3 regions of the Vibrio echinoideorum genome follow, and region 3 is predicted to be linked to each of the others. Evidence: predicted binding sites of a transcription regulator. Region 3 holds the regulator's gene; each other region holds the start of a gene.
The links. Region 3 encodes PurR, which represses purine synthesis genes. Its sites were predicted from a motif close to TNANGNAAACGTTTNCNTNA; they were not measured.
Positions count from the first base shown of each region.

Region 1: the regulator PurR is predicted to act here: its motif matches at 1,048-1,067, upstream of purL (phosphoribosylformylglycinamidine synthase).
Region 2: the regulator PurR is predicted to act here: its motif matches at 2,148-2,167, upstream of OCV36_RS19915 (formate--tetrahydrofolate ligase).

Region 1 is NZ_AP025483.1:2,760,738-2,765,791, reverse strand. It holds gene mltF (membrane-bound lytic murein transglycosylase MltF) at 1-912, opposite strand, end outside; gene purL (phosphoribosylformylglycinamidine synthase) at 1,242-5,054, shown strand, end outside.
Region 2 is NZ_AP025484.1:823,569-828,622, forward strand. It holds gene OCV36_RS19910 (sensor domain-containing diguanylate cyclase) at 1-135, opposite strand, end outside; gene OCV36_RS19915 (formate--tetrahydrofolate ligase) at 369-2,117, opposite strand; gene OCV36_RS19920 (inosine/guanosine kinase) at 2,436-3,740, opposite strand; gene OCV36_RS19925 (CreA family protein) at 3,870-4,346, opposite strand; gene OCV36_RS19930 (hypothetical protein) at 4,595-5,054, shown strand, end outside.
Region 3 is NZ_AP025483.1:1,184,798-1,189,851, forward strand. It holds gene OCV36_RS05470 (alpha/beta fold hydrolase) at 97-894, shown strand; gene OCV36_RS05475 (putative signal transducing protein) at 1,054-1,371, opposite strand; gene OCV36_RS05480 (TVP38/TMEM64 family protein) at 1,384-2,064, opposite strand; gene OCV36_RS05485 (TfoX/Sxy family DNA transformation protein) at 2,195-2,785, opposite strand; cyclic di-GMP riboswitch class I at 2,913-2,998, opposite strand; gene purR (HTH-type transcriptional repressor PurR) at 3,169-4,173, opposite strand; gene torD (molecular chaperone TorD) at 4,490-5,054, opposite strand, start outside.

The DNA of each region.
Region 1 (5,054 bases), 1.6 Mb from region 3:
GAATGCACGAGTATCGACATAATCAAAAGTGCCAATGTGGCCGATGTATTTCTCTTCTAACGATGCTAGCTCACCAGACTGTTTCAGGTTACCGAAAAATTCGATCAGTAACGCATAAAGGCTTTCATCCTCTGATCTCTCTAAGTACCAAGAGATAGGTTGGTCTTCTGTTAGTTCGAAAGCAAGTGCGACATCAGGGTATAAACGTTGTGCCAAAGAAAGCTCAATTGAGTCTGCAACGGTAAACAGCCGTTCTCCCGTGGATACTTCTTTTAGCAGATCATTGATGTCGGCATTACCTACCGCATCGTAGATAAAGTCATTGTGAGTGCTCTGTAGTTGTTTGAGTGTTGGCTCAAAATGTGAGTCCTTCACTACAACCAAAGACGGCGTCAACGTTTCACTTGATGGAGACTCTTTTGATTCAGTTTGAGCTTTCACAAACTCTTCCTGACGTTCATTCTCAAACGCGATCAGCTGTTCTAGATTTCTTGGACGCCATTGTCCCTTTTTATACACCACTTGCTGGCTTACATAGTAATAAGCAGGCGCCGCGCGATAAGCTCGTGTTAGGTTGCTGTTTTGCGTTAATCCAGTCGCGATCAGATCGATCTCGCCTTTCTTTAACGCAGGGAATAGGCCGGATAAGCGGTAAGCTGGTTTGATCTCAAGCTTTACACCAAGCTCTTCTGCAAACTCACGAGCTAACTCGTAATCCAAACCAGCAGGGCCATCAGGACCAATATAATAAGAGAGTTGGTTATTCAAGGTACCGACACGAAGAACGCCGCGATCTCGTATCTGCTCAAGAACACTTTTAGGTTCAGATTCAATCTGGCACCCAGTTAGCCCAAACAGAGCGATAGCGAGCAGAAGAAATTTAGACGAAAAGATGAGCGTAAATTTAGGCATCAAAATGAAATCTCAAAAAGTGGAAGCCCCTTTATACCAAACCCCGCATGGCTGGCAAAGCAGGTTTAATTAAACAGTTGTAAAAGTGGTGATTAATGCAGCAAAACTAACATTTACACAGAAAGATAAAAAAAATAACGCAAACGGTTGCTTTTGGTGTTACGTCACAAAAAGAAATGCTTTATAATGCGCTCGCATTGAAGAGGTGGAATCGGCATAGGTTTGGCAACCTTCGGGAATAGCTTCGAAGAAAACAGTTAGGTTGTTCCTATAACCCACTGAATTTATTCCAATACTACCTTAATCAACTGCATAAGAGACCTAAGCACATGAGAATTTTGCGTGGCTCCCCAGCTCTATCTGAGTTTCGTGTTAACAAGCTTTTAGAGCTTTGTCGTGAATTAAGCTTACCTGTAACAGGTATTTACGCTGAGTTTGCCCACTTTGCTGATTTAACGGCAGAGCTAGATGAGTCTGAAGTTGAGAAGCTAGAAAAGCTACTGACTTACGGTCCAACGATTGAAGAGCATGAGCCTGAAGGTTTATTGCTGCTTGCAACGCCACGCCCAGGCACTATCTCGCCTTGGTCTTCAAAATCAACTGATATCGCACACAACTGTGGACTGGCTAAAGTGTCACGTCTAGAGCGCGGTACTGCTTTCTACATTGAAACCTCTTCTGAACTTTCTGAGCTTCAACTTGTTGAGCTGAAAGCGATTCTGCACGACCGTATGATGGAAGTTGTTTTCACTGACTTTGAATCAGCGGCGGCATTATTCACAGTTGCTGAGCCTATTCCTTATGCGGAAGTTGACCTTCTTACTGGCGGGCGTAAAGCGCTTGAAGAAGCAAACGTTATCCTAGGTCTTGCGCTTGCAGAAGATGAGATTGATTACCTTCTTGAAAGTTTCACTGAGAAGCTTGGCCGCAATCCGACTGACATCGAGCTAATGATGTTTGCACAAGCAAACTCAGAGCACTGCCGTCACAAGATCTTTAACGCTGATTGGACTATCGATGGCGTTAAGCAAGAAAAATCATTGTTCAAGATGATTAAGAACACCTTTGAAACGACACCAGAACACGTTCTGTCTGCTTATAAAGATAACGCAGCGGTAATGACAGGTTCTGAAGTCGGTCGTTTCTTCCCAGATCCAGAAACTCGCCAATACAACTACCACCAAGAGAAAACACACATCTTGATGAAAGTTGAAACGCATAACCACCCAACGGCAATCTCTCCGTGGCCGGGCGCATCAACAGGTTCAGGCGGCGAAATCCGTGATGAAGGCGCAACTGGTATTGGTGGTAAGCCAAAAGCTGGTTTGGTTGCTTTCTCTGTATCTAACTTAAAAATTCCTAACTTCGTACAACCTTGGGAAACTGATTTTGGTAAGCCAAGCCGTATCGTAACTGCGTTGGATATCATGTTAGAAGGCCCATTAGGTGGCGCAGCATTCAACAACGAATTTGGTCGTCCAAACCTATTAGGTTACTTCCGTACTTACGAAGAAAAAGTTAACTCTCATAACGGTGAAGAAGTACGTGGTTACCACAAGCCAATCATGCTGGCCGGTGGCCTTGGTAACATCCGTGATGATCATGTTCAGAAGAAAGAGATCCCAGTAGGTGCGAGCCTAATCGTATTGGGTGGCCCTGCAATGAACATCGGCCTTGGTGGCGGTGCGGCATCTTCAATGGATTCTGGTTCTTCTTCTGAAGACTTAGATTTTGCTTCTGTACAACGTGAAAACCCAGAGATGGAACGTCGTTGTCAGGAAGTTATCGACCGTTGTTGGCAGCTTGGTGATGCGAACCCAATCGCATTTATCCACGATGTGGGCGCGGGCGGCATCTCGAATGCACTTCCTGAGCTAGTCGATGACGGCGAACGTGGCGGTATCTTCAACCTACGTGATGTACCAAACGATGAACCAGGCATGAGCCCGCTTGAAATCTGGTGTAACGAATCTCAAGAACGTTATGTAATGGCGGTTGCAGATAAAGACTTAGCAACGTTCGAAGCGATTTGTAAGCGTGAACGCGCTCCATTCGCGATTGTTGGTAAAGCAACAGAAGAACGTGACCTTAAATTAGAAGATTCACACTTCGACAATACGCCGATCGACATGCCAATGGACATCTTATTAGGCAAAACACCTAAGATGCACCGTGACGCGAAAACGTTAAAAGCAAACAATCCTGCGATTGACCGTTCTGGTATCGAACTAAACGAAGCGGTTGATCGTGTTCTACGCCTACCAACGGTTGCAGAGAAAACATTCCTTATTACTATCGGTGACCGCTCGGTAACAGGCCTTGTGGCTCGTGACCAAATGGTCGGCCCTTGGCAAGTACCAGTAGCGAACTGCGCGGTAACTGCAGCAAGCTACGACACTTACCACGGGGAAGCGATGTCTCTTGGTGAGCGCACTCCGGTTGCACTTCTAGACTTCGGAGCATCTGCTCGTCTAGCGGTTGGTGAAGCCATTACTAACATTGCAGCGACTAACATCGGTGATATCAAACATATTAAACTGTCGGCTAACTGGATGTCTCCAGCGGGTCACCCTGGTGAAGACGCAGGTCTTTACGAAGCGGTTAAAGCGGTGGGTGAAGAGCTATGTCCGGCACTGGGTCTAACTATCCCAGTGGGTAAAGACTCAATGTCGATGAAGACTAAGTGGGAAGAGAACGGCGAGCAGAAAGAAGTCACGTCTCCGCTATCTCTTGTTATCACTGCGTTTGCACGTGTTGAAGATGTTCGTAAGACGATTACTCCTCAATTACGCACCCCTGATAACCTTGAAGGACTAGGCAACACGTCACTGGTTCTTATCGACTTAGGTAACGGCAAAAACCGCATGGGTGCAACAGCACTTGCACAGGTTTACAAGCAGCTTGGTGATAAGCCAGCAGATGTAGACAACGCAGCGCAACTAAAAGGCTTCTACGAAGGCGTTCAAACGCTTGTAGCAAACGACCAAGTTGTCGCTTACCACGATAAAGGTGACGGTGGTCTATTCGTAACGCTAGCTGAAATGGCGTTCGCAGGTCACTGTGGTGTTAACGCTGATATTGCAGCGCTTTTATCTGCATCAGAGAATAGTGAAGACACACTAGCAGCACTCTTCAACGAAGAGCTAGGTGCAGTAATCCAAGTACGCAACGACGACTTAGATGCAGTACTTTCTACTCTTGCAGCGAACGGCCTAGAAGCGTGTTCACATGTGATTGGCTCTGTTGTTGGTGAAGGGGAAGCATCAGATGAAGTAGTGATTAAGTCAGGCGCAGACGTTGTAATCCAGCGTAACCGTACTGAACTACGTACTATCTGGGCTGAAACTACGCATAAGATGCAAGGTCTACGTGATAACCCAATCTGTGCAGACCAAGAGCACGAAGCGAAGAAAGATAACTCAGACCCAGGTCTGAACGTTAGCCTAAGCTTTGATGTAAACGAAGACATTGCAGCGCCTTATATCAATGCTCCTATGATAAACACAGGCGCTAAGCCTAAGATGGCGATTCTACGTGAGCAAGGTGTTAACTCTCACGTTGAAATGGCGGCAGCATTCGACCGTGCAGGCTTTGAAGCAACTGATATTCACATGAGCGACATCCTAACGGGTCAAGCGGTACTAGAAGAGTACAACGGCCTTGTGGCTTGTGGTGGCTTCTCTTACGGTGATGTACTTGGCGCTGGTGAAGGTTGGGCTAAATCGGTTCTGTTTAACGACTCTACTCGTGACCAATTTGAAAACTTCTTCAAGCGTGAAGATACTTTCTCTCTAGGTGTGTGTAACGGTTGTCAGATGTTGTCTAACCTGCGTGAGCTCATCCCGGGTGCAGAGTACTGGCCACGTTTCGTTCGTAACGAATCAGAGCGTTTTGAAGCTCGTTTCAGCCTAGTTGAAGTTCAGAAGTCTGACTCTGTGTTCTTCAATGGTATGGAAGGTTCTCGTATGCCAATCGCTGTTTCTCACGGAGAAGGCCGCGTAGAAGTACGTGACAATGACCACCTAAACGCGATTGAAAACTCAGGAACGGTTGCACTACGTTACGTTGATAACAACGGTAACCAAACGCAGCAATACCCGAACAACCCGAATGGTTCGCCAAACGCTATCACAGGTCTAACG
Region 2 (5,054 bases), on a different replicon from region 3:
GGATTGCTTAATATTTAACGTGTGTTGGGCTTCGACCCGGTCAAATTCAGAGTTGATGTAGAGGGCAGGGACTAATCCTAGGGCAAATATGGTGCATAGAAATTGGCTGATTAGTTTTTTTATACTCGTATTCATCACTGTCCTCAAAGAATCAGCGCAATACTATATATTTTATAGGGTTTTTAATGTGATCTTTACCCAGAACTTAAAACAAGATCTGCATATTATTACGGTTTTAGTGCAACTTTTTGCAATTGGAGTTGCGAAACGAGCAGTAATATCGTTATGGAATCATTGCTCGTTTAAGTACACTTAGTTCAGTTGTGGTTAATAATTTCGTTGAACAAAAGGTATTACGTTAACTTTACCTAGCTTAATCCGATAATATTGCCATTATTATCAATATCTAACGACATGAACGCCGGTTTATCGGGTAGGCCGGGCATTGTCATTACGTTGCCACACAAAGCATAAATAAAGCCCGCACCTGCACAAAGCTTTAGTTCTCTAACTGGTACATCAAATTGAGTCGGTGCGCCTTTTATATGAGCTTCGGTAGAGATAGATAATGGTGTTTTGGCCAAACATACGGATAGGCCACCGTAACCATGCTTGTTGAACTCTTTGAGTTGTTGTTTCGCAAGAGGTGATAACGAAATGCTCGACGCTCCATACCCAACTTCAGCCACCGCCATCAACTTTTCTTCCAAGCTCTGTTCCGAATGGTACAAAGGCTTAAATTCACAGGCGTGTTGACAAGCATTAACCACTGCGTGGGCGAGCTTAATCGCACCTTCACCACCTTTGCCAAACGCTTCACTTACTTCAACGCGAACGCTTGGGTCGAATTCGATGACCATCTGTTTCAATGCGTCGAGCTCTTGAGCAGAATCTTGTGGGAATTGATTAATCGCTACTACCGTTGGCACTTGGTATTGCTTAACGTTGTTGATATGCCATTTAAGGTTTTCGAAGCCAGCAGTCAGGGCGTCTTGGTCATCATTAAAAATCGAATCCGGTAACGGAGTGCCTGGTCTTAAATCGTACAATCCAGAGTTAGCCTTTAATCCGCGTAATGTAGCTACAACGACTGCGCAGTCAGGTTTTTTGTTTGATGCTTTCACTTTGATGTTACAAGCTTTCTCAAACCCCATGTCAGAGCCGAAGCCACCTTCAGTCACTACAAAGTCACTCAACTTCAACGCTATCTTGTCGGCAATAATCGAAGAGTTTCCGTGGGCTATATTCGCGAATGGTCCCGCGTGAATGAGTGTCGGCACGCCTTCAAGGGTTTGCATCAATGTTGGCTCAATCGAGTCTTTCATTGTTACTGTCATCGCGCCTGCAACGTTGAAGTCATCTGCGGTTAATGGCAAACCTTGGTGGTTATACGCGAGTACGACACGACCAATACGTTTGCGTAAATCTTGAAGGTCATCAGCAAGTGCAAGAATTGCCATCAACTCTGAGGCTGCAGCGATATCAAACCCGTCTTCGCGCTCAAAGCCATTTATTGTTTTACCAGCTTCGTTTTTGCCAACGGTGATCATGCGCAGCGCGCGGTCATTGTGGTCAAGTACACGGCGCCACACGATTCTGCTTGGATCGATGTCTAATGATTTTAAGCCAGAGCGTGTTTCAAAGGCTTGCAATCCTTCACGCTGCTCGTGATACAAACGAGCGTCGATAGCGGCAGAGGCAAGGTTGTGAGCGGCTGTTACAGCATGAATATCACCGGTGAGGTGCAAGTTCAATTGTTCCATAGGGGCGACTTGAGAGTAACCACCACCGGCTGCGCCACCTTTAATACCAAAAACTGGCCCCATCGAAGGCTGACGAATACAGGCCATTACTGATTGGTTGATCTCAGCGAGCCCTTGTGCCAAACCTATGGTGGTGACGGTTTTTCCTTCACCTAGGGGAGTTGGGGTAATCGCGGTCACGACAACTAATTTACCATCTTGCAAGCTAGCTAGGCGATCCAGTGATGTTAGGGACACTTTAGACTTGTATTGCCCTAATGGTTGGTGTTCATCATGTTGTAGGCCTGCTTGTTCAGCAACCTCACTGATGTTTTTAAGGGGAGTTGAGCGACAAATATCGATATCAGACAGCATATTTGATCCTTATATCAGAACCTAAAGGTGGTACGTAAACGTTTGCGTGGCGATAGTACTGTATAAATTTACCAAGTAAAGGCAAACCACACGAATTATGTGCTGGAAGATAACAGATCTAAAGAGTCATTGCGCGAGATCAAATCTTCAATGAGCAAGATATTCGATTTGATTACCTTCAATGGTGATTACATTGACCCTTAATACAAAAAGGGCTGCATATAGCAGCCCTTTCGAGGAATCGTTAATCTTGCTCAGGTTATTCAATCTAACTTGTTAACCGCTAATTTGTTAGCCAGCTAATTAATTCGGGTTAGATTAACGATCCCAGTATGTTTCTTCTAAGCTATCTTCGCGTTCTGGTAGTGCACGAGAAAGGCGAGGAGAGTGCTGAGTCAATACTTCGTAGCTTACGCGGTTTGCGTACTTACAAATTTGAGACAGTGACGAGTACGTTAAGCACGCGTGCTCGTGTTTCTCTGAATTCGGTACGTTCACGTGATGGTAACTGTTCGCTGCCATGTCATGTAGAAGTGCCGAAAGCGCGCCATCACCAGCGCCGTTTGTGTTTTTAATCTCAAGTGGGCCACCCAAGTAAGGGCCGATGTGAGAGTACACTTTTACTGGGTCTTTACAGTCTTGCTTACGCATCGCACGGCTGAATTCGTATTTGTTAAATTCAGGAATGTTACCCGGTAATAACGGTAGTGTTGTTTCGCGTTTCGCTGGCTCGTCTGTGTAGCCTGCCATGTATAAGCCGACAGGACCTGCAGTGCAGAGAACTAGGTCAACCCACTCAAGCGCTTTGTTCGCCGCTAGCAAAGGATCTTTTTCACCGGTTAAGGCTTCACCTTCGTCTTCGTTCATTGCAACGATAGTGACGTTTTCTTTAAGGTATTCTTGCCACCATTCTGCGTTACCTTCGATCACGTACTTAGTACCAAGCGTCAGTACAACAGGGACATTGTGCGCTTTCGCGTATTCAATCGCTTTTTGTACGGCTTTTGGCATTGGATCTTCAGGCTTACCACGCATTAGGTATGAAGACACGACCAATGCAGACGCTTTTTCGAAAATCTGTTCAGGAATGCTTTCAGGAAGCAGCTGGTTCATGTGTCCTTCGTTGATTGCAAACGTACGTTCGCCATCTTCGGTAATGAGCGTGTAACAACGACCAATAGGACCATCAACAGTTTGTAGGTGGTTTAAGTTCATACGAGAAGAGGTGCGGCATAGGTAACGGTAACCAAATGAGCCAACTTCAATTTTCTTAGACATAACGCCAAGCAGGACAGATTTACTGTCTGCGAGTACGGAATAGTTGTGCAGCGTATTGCCGATAGTATCGCCAGGGTACTGATGCGTGATCAAACCACGCTCAACTAACTCTTCATACAGCGCATCTGCTTTACTTTCTTCCAATACTAGTGAGTGACCTTTACTCAGCTCGTATTTTTCAAGGAACGCGTTGTCAACACGGGCTTCGATATCAACAATAGTTTGACCCACACCGACAATTGTTGCGCGGTGAAGCTTGGGTGTTTGTTGAATTTGGTTGACCAACGGATCACGGGCGTGAGTTGGAAAGTAGTGCTTAGATTTACGCTGTCCAGGAAATTTCATATGACAAATACAGTGAAAAAATTTTGCCGCATGATATCACATTTTGTTTCTGTTTCTTTCATTTTTATTACATTTTGAATCACCTGCGCAATGTCTGTACAGGTGATTCTGTTCGACTATTTACTGAAACTATTCTGTTGGAACTACCGTTGCGGGATCAACGTAAGCCTTTGTACCCCAAAGCGGAACGGTTGAAAGGCTGTGTTTGAAGCTGCCTTCAGTTTCTTTGGTGGTGTAAGACAAGTAGAGCAGCGATTGATTCTCAGCATCGTATATACGACGAACCTTCATTGTTTTGAAGAAGATACTTTTTGACTGCTTGAATACCACTTCGCCTGATTTACTTTTGTCTATTTTAGCAATCATTTCTGGAGTAATTTCGCCCGTTTGACGACAAGAGATAGAGCTATCGCTTGGATCAGAAAGGCTAAGATTTGCTTCGATTGATGCAATGTGACAAGTAACACCCGCGATTTTGTCATCATCTAAAGATGACATTTTAATATCTTTCATTGTGAAGAAACCCAATGAGACGTCGCCAACCTCGTTGTCCGAACAGCCAGCTAACATCGTGATGATACCTGCTGCTATTAAGGCTTTTTTCATAAGAAGTCCTTTTTATTTATATAGTTCTGTTTACTATAAGGATATTGAAAGCTTGAATACGAGTGTAGAGCTTTTCTCTGAGTTCTTAAAGGATGTTGTTAGATAATGAAAAATATGAAGCATTTAAAGTACTTGTTGGCCTTAGTTATGCTCTGTATGCTCTCTGCTTGTAGCTCGACACCTCAGTCGATCATATGTCTTCCAAATAACTGTGATATTTGGGGATACTAACCGTGGGTACTAAAAGAATGAATAACGAAATACCTGAAATTGCAAACAAGAAAAACCAATGGCTATTTAGCCAACTCGATATTGCATACCCCGCAAAAGAGAGCCTTCTCGGTCGAGACATCTATAAAAGCCAACTTCCTCAAAAGACTTACCAACTTCTCCCGCAAGACCAAACTCCTACTCAAATTGACGAACTGCACAAAGTTGATTTCCATAAGTTAACCGTTCTATTTTCATTAAACCAAGCCAGTGCGTACCCAAATGAGACAGAAAGCGCACACATGCTGGAGTTCTTAAGCCAGATAATGCTATCAGATGACCATGCTTTGTATGTCGGTACCTTAAATGGTGATGTTGTGGCCAGCGCTATCGTCACTGAGTGCGACGGTTCTCTGTTGATCTCGGATGTTGTTAACAAAAATGATCAAGATATCAATGGTTTTGCTAAACAGTTACATGATTTTTGGACACAAGATC
Region 3 (5,054 bases):
GACACTATTATCACTTAAAGTTCTTAATTGCGTGATATCCTTAGTCATCGCCTTGTGATGAGGCCTAGCTCCATTTCAATAATTAAAGCGATAGGTATGTCTGAGAGTTTATTATTTCATAAAACATTTACTCACCCTACGAGCGACGAGTGGGTTGTGTTTGTGCATGGCGCAGGAGGAAGTTCCTCTATCTGGTTCAAGCAGATCAAAGCGTATAAACAACATTTCAATTTGCTTCTCATTGATTTAAGAGGGCATGGAAAGTCAGATAACATACTTAAAGGTCTGATCTCGAATCGTTATACTTTCAAATCGGTAACGCTCGATATTCTTAAAGTTTTAGATCACCTAAAAATTCGTTCGGCGCACTTCGTCGGCATGTCTTTAGGGACGATTATTGTACGTAACGTTGCAGAGTTGGCGGCGGGGCGTGTACGATCTATGGTATTAGGCGGCGCTGTCACTAAGCTCAACACTCGCTCTCAAGTGTTAATAAAACTGGGTAACTTGAGTAAGCACATAATCCCTTATATGTGGTTATACAGCCTTTTTGCTTATGTTGTTATGCCGCAAAAAAGCCAAAAAGAGTCTCGTCACCTGTTTATACGTGAAGCCAAAAAACTGTGCCAGAAAGAGTTCAAGCGCTGGTTTATCTTAACGGCAGATGTAAACCCATTGATGAAATACTTTAAAGATAGAGAGCTACCAATACCGACTCTGTACTTGATGGGAGAGCGTGACTACATGTTCATTAAGCCTGTAAAAGAAATGGTCGAAGCACATGAGTCGAGTGAACTGGTAGAAATTGCCAATTGCGGTCACGTATGTAACGTGGAAAATCCTGAAGAGTTTAACCAACGTTCGATAGCCTTTATTCAAAAGCAAATTCAATGACCGAGAGATAAATTTTGTTGCTAATAGCTGATGATTAAATCTCAGTTTTATTGCCACAGAACATGATTACCAAAAAAATGGGAAGCTAATTTTAGCTTCCCATTTTTTGTTTGGAGGAGGTGTCTGATCCAGTTGATTTGAGCTTTTATTTAATCTCTTCTATTCAGGAGAGGCAGCACCGCACTGCCAGCAAGAACCGAATTGGGCTTCGTTTACCTCGTGGCATTCTCCACAGAGCCATTCTTCATAGATAATGGAATCTTGTTGTTTTTGGTATTCATTAACAACTGTGCGTGCTTTGTTTGCCAATTCTGGCTCGTACAGCCAGACGTAAGGGTCAGTGTCTTCTGTGAAGGGGATTTCTCCTTTCAAGCCAAATAAACCCTCTCCACGGACCTCACACGCAATATTCTCGCTTTCTAATAACCCACATATGATGTGGGCTTCTGTCGGATTTGATGCGCTAAAGATTTTCATTGTGATAGCGCCTTATTCTACGACTGGTGTTGAACGGAATTTGTTCATCAACCACTTGGCAATAATTGGGAATATACCTAGCAAGGCAAATGAAAGTAAAACGGAAGGGGAAACGATACCTGAAAGTGAATCAATTTCTGCAAGCTGAGTACCTGCATTCAAGAAAACAGCAGTACCTGGCAGCATCCCTATTTGGCTCGTAATGTAATATCGGCTAATCGACATCGGTGTTAAACCCATCAAAAGGTTGATGAGAAAAAATGGGAATACAGGAATCAAACGTAGGGAAAATAAATAAAATGCCCCGTCTTTTTCAACACCTTTATTTATGGTTGCCAACTTATCGCCAAACTTGGTTTGAATCCAGTCGCGCAATAGGTAGCGGCTACTTAAAAAGGCAATAGTTGCACCGATGGCGCTGGCGAATGACACCAAAAGCAAACTATTCCAAAAACCAAAGAGCGCGGCACCCAAGAGTGTCACAACAGCTGCGCCTGGAATCGAGAAAGCGGTAATCATTACGTAAGCTGAGAAATAAATAGCAGCCGCAGCGATGAAGTTGCTATCAATGTACTTATTTAAAACGGCTTGTTGAGCCTTTGCATTCTCAAGTGTGAGGTATTGGCCGAAGTTTACGCCCAACAAGATGATCGTCACGACCAATACAATACCCAATATCATTTTCTTACTCATTGATACTTCCTCAAATTTTCAATGCATACCATTAGTATAGATAGACAGGTAAAGCATAGATTAACTTTCAGCAGATATAAAAAAAGCCGCAAAAATGCGGCTTAGTTATGTATCGTTTGAATTGACAATGTTAATTGACGCGACTGATAAGCTCTTCACGACGCTGCTGTGGTATGACAGACCAATGTGTACCATTGATAGCCCCTTCTAGTGCCCAAAGTAGCTCGATACTAACAGAGGACGCATGAGATTCCTTGATGGCGTTAAACGCGTTTACAGAGCCAGATTCATATAAACGTTCTACGGAATCTATCCCAGCCTTTTTCAACATACGCTCAGTCGCGAGTCGAAGGTTAGGAAGGTCTTTTAATCGAGTTGGCTTAGCAGAAGACTGTTCAGCTTTTTCGTCTTTAGCAAAACCCAAAGACGTAGTAGCAAGCTCTAAGATTTTCTCTTGATCCTGCCATAGGCCCTCAGGCAAAGCGAAATATTTAGTAACAACGGGGAAACCACGTTTCTTGTAAACGTAAGGTTGAAACCCTTGTTGTTCGAATTGCTTTGTTGTGCATTTGTCCGCTCGTATGTGCAACTGGTCATTTACAACCAGAGCAAACATCGTGTCATCAGCAAAAAGACCGAAGCCACCAAACATTGAGCGTGATTTTATTTTTCCTAGGGACTCAAATAACTTCATCGAGTCCTTTAGTATCGGTTTATCCATGTTATTTATCTCGGTGTATTTGAACTACGCCACCAAATAAGCAGGTCCGAGAGATTAGCAAAATGTTGCAACTAAATTGTCAATAAGCCGTAAATTACTAAATTATTAATAACTACTGCATTTTGCCATCGGTAACCCCGCTACCATACCAACGAGTGGTTTAGGCCGGAAGCTTTGCGTCTCACTCTTTCGAGTGGTTTGCCCTGTGCGTGACTGATTAAATAGAATAAAGTTTTTGTTGAATGAGGCTCACACTTGTTATTTCAAAATGTGATATCGCTTCAATTAATGATCTTTCCAGTATGATACCAGGTTCATTGATGTTGTTGATAAAAAAAGCGCACCTAAAGGTGCGCTTGATTAAACTAAACTGAATTTATCAATTAATTTAACGTTTTAACTGTGCTTCGCTCAACAATTTCGGGGTGCATTTCGAATACACGTTTTTCATGGTCTTTGTCTTTGATGCGTTCTAACAAAATTTCGAATGCATTCTTACCAACACGACGCTTCGGTTGGTGAACCGTGGTCAATGGTGGAGAGAAGTACTCAGCTAACTCGATGTTATCGTAACCAATCACTGAAATATCTTCAGGGATACGAATACCTTGTTGTTGTAAGCGACTCATTAGGCCAAGTGCCATGGTGTCGTTAAAACAGAATACGGCTGTAGGGCGATCTTCCATTTTAATAATTTGATCAGCAGCAATCACAGCGGTATCACACTCAAAGTTGCCTTCAATGATTAGACGCTCATCAGTAGCTATTTTGGCTTCACCCAACGCACGTTTGTAACCTGCAATACGTTCTACACATGCTGCTTTGTCTAAGTGGCCACTTAAGCAAGCAATCTTAGAATGACCGCGTTCAATAAGGTACTTGGTTGCCAGATAGCCACCTTCTTCAGAGTTATCAATGATCTTATCGGCTTGAGAGGTCTCAGGGCCCCAATCCATGACAACTTTAGGGATATCAGCGTGACGGTCTAACATCTCTCTTAATTCTTCAGTTAGGTCTGAACACATAACCAAGATGCCATCTACACGTTTCTCTGCAAGCATTCGAATGTAGTCGCGCTGCTTCTCATAGATACCGCCAGTGTTACACAAGATCAAAGTGTAACCTTGACGGTAACAGTAACTCTCAACACCATCGATAACTTCAGAGAAGAATAGGTTGGTTGATTGAGTCACTAGCATGCCGATAGTGCGCGTTGTATTACATTTTAAGCTACGAGCAACAGCACTCGGCGCGTAGTTTAGTTCGTCTACGGCTTTGTTTACTTTTTCTTGAGTCGCTTCTGCAACAAAACGTGTTTTGTTGATTACGTGAGAAACGGTGGTTGTTGATACGCCTGCTAAGCGAGCGACATCTTTAATAGTGGCCATGGTTTTATCCTATTAGAAGCTACTTTCCCAAAGTACGGAATAAAGTAGCCGTTAAGCTACTTAACTAAGAGCTTAAATTTGTAGGGCTCTTTGGGTACTAAAGTGCTAAAAAACAAAAAACCGCTATTGAGCGGCCTGTCTTAACACCGAAATGCTCTGAACTTAAATAAGCATAGCATTTCGTGAATGTTTCATATTTTATCGTTTGCGGTCACAATTTTAGACTGACTAGAAATGACTCGCAATAAAATTCACCCAGAAATCCGGGTGAATTGTCACATTCTATTGAATTTATTTACTTAGATATCCACTTAGCTTATTCACCCGCCAAATATTGAATGTCTAAATTGCAAAATGCGAGTAACAAAGACGAGACGGAAGCGTAGAAACCAAACTGGTCAACATCATGACATTTCACATTGAACTTTGGCACCCAAGTAAGGAGTTGTTGTTCGACAAACTGTTGTTGAACGGCGAACGATTTCTCTAACTCTTCTTCAAGCTCAGTTTCGTTAGAACGGATGATTAAGTTGCCAAGGAAATCGAGTTCGATAGCTATGTGGTCTGCGGGCTCTTTTAAATCTTTGTTCACGACCAGGTTGTGCTTAGCCATGATGTCTTCCATATCTTTAGCTGGCTTGTCGTTCAATAGACCCGTTTCGCCGATATACATTGAAGCGTAAGGCAGAGCACCATGTTTATCTGTCTTTAAGAAAAGATCGCAGAAATCAGCAGACAGTTCCAGTTGGGCATCTTCACGTGTTTGTAAACGATTTAGTGCGTCTACAAGCTTATCAATTGAAGGCTTCAGAGTTTCATTTTCGCCTAAACCAGTAAGGAAAGAACGAATTTCAACAGAATGGTAGTGATCGAGTTCTTCT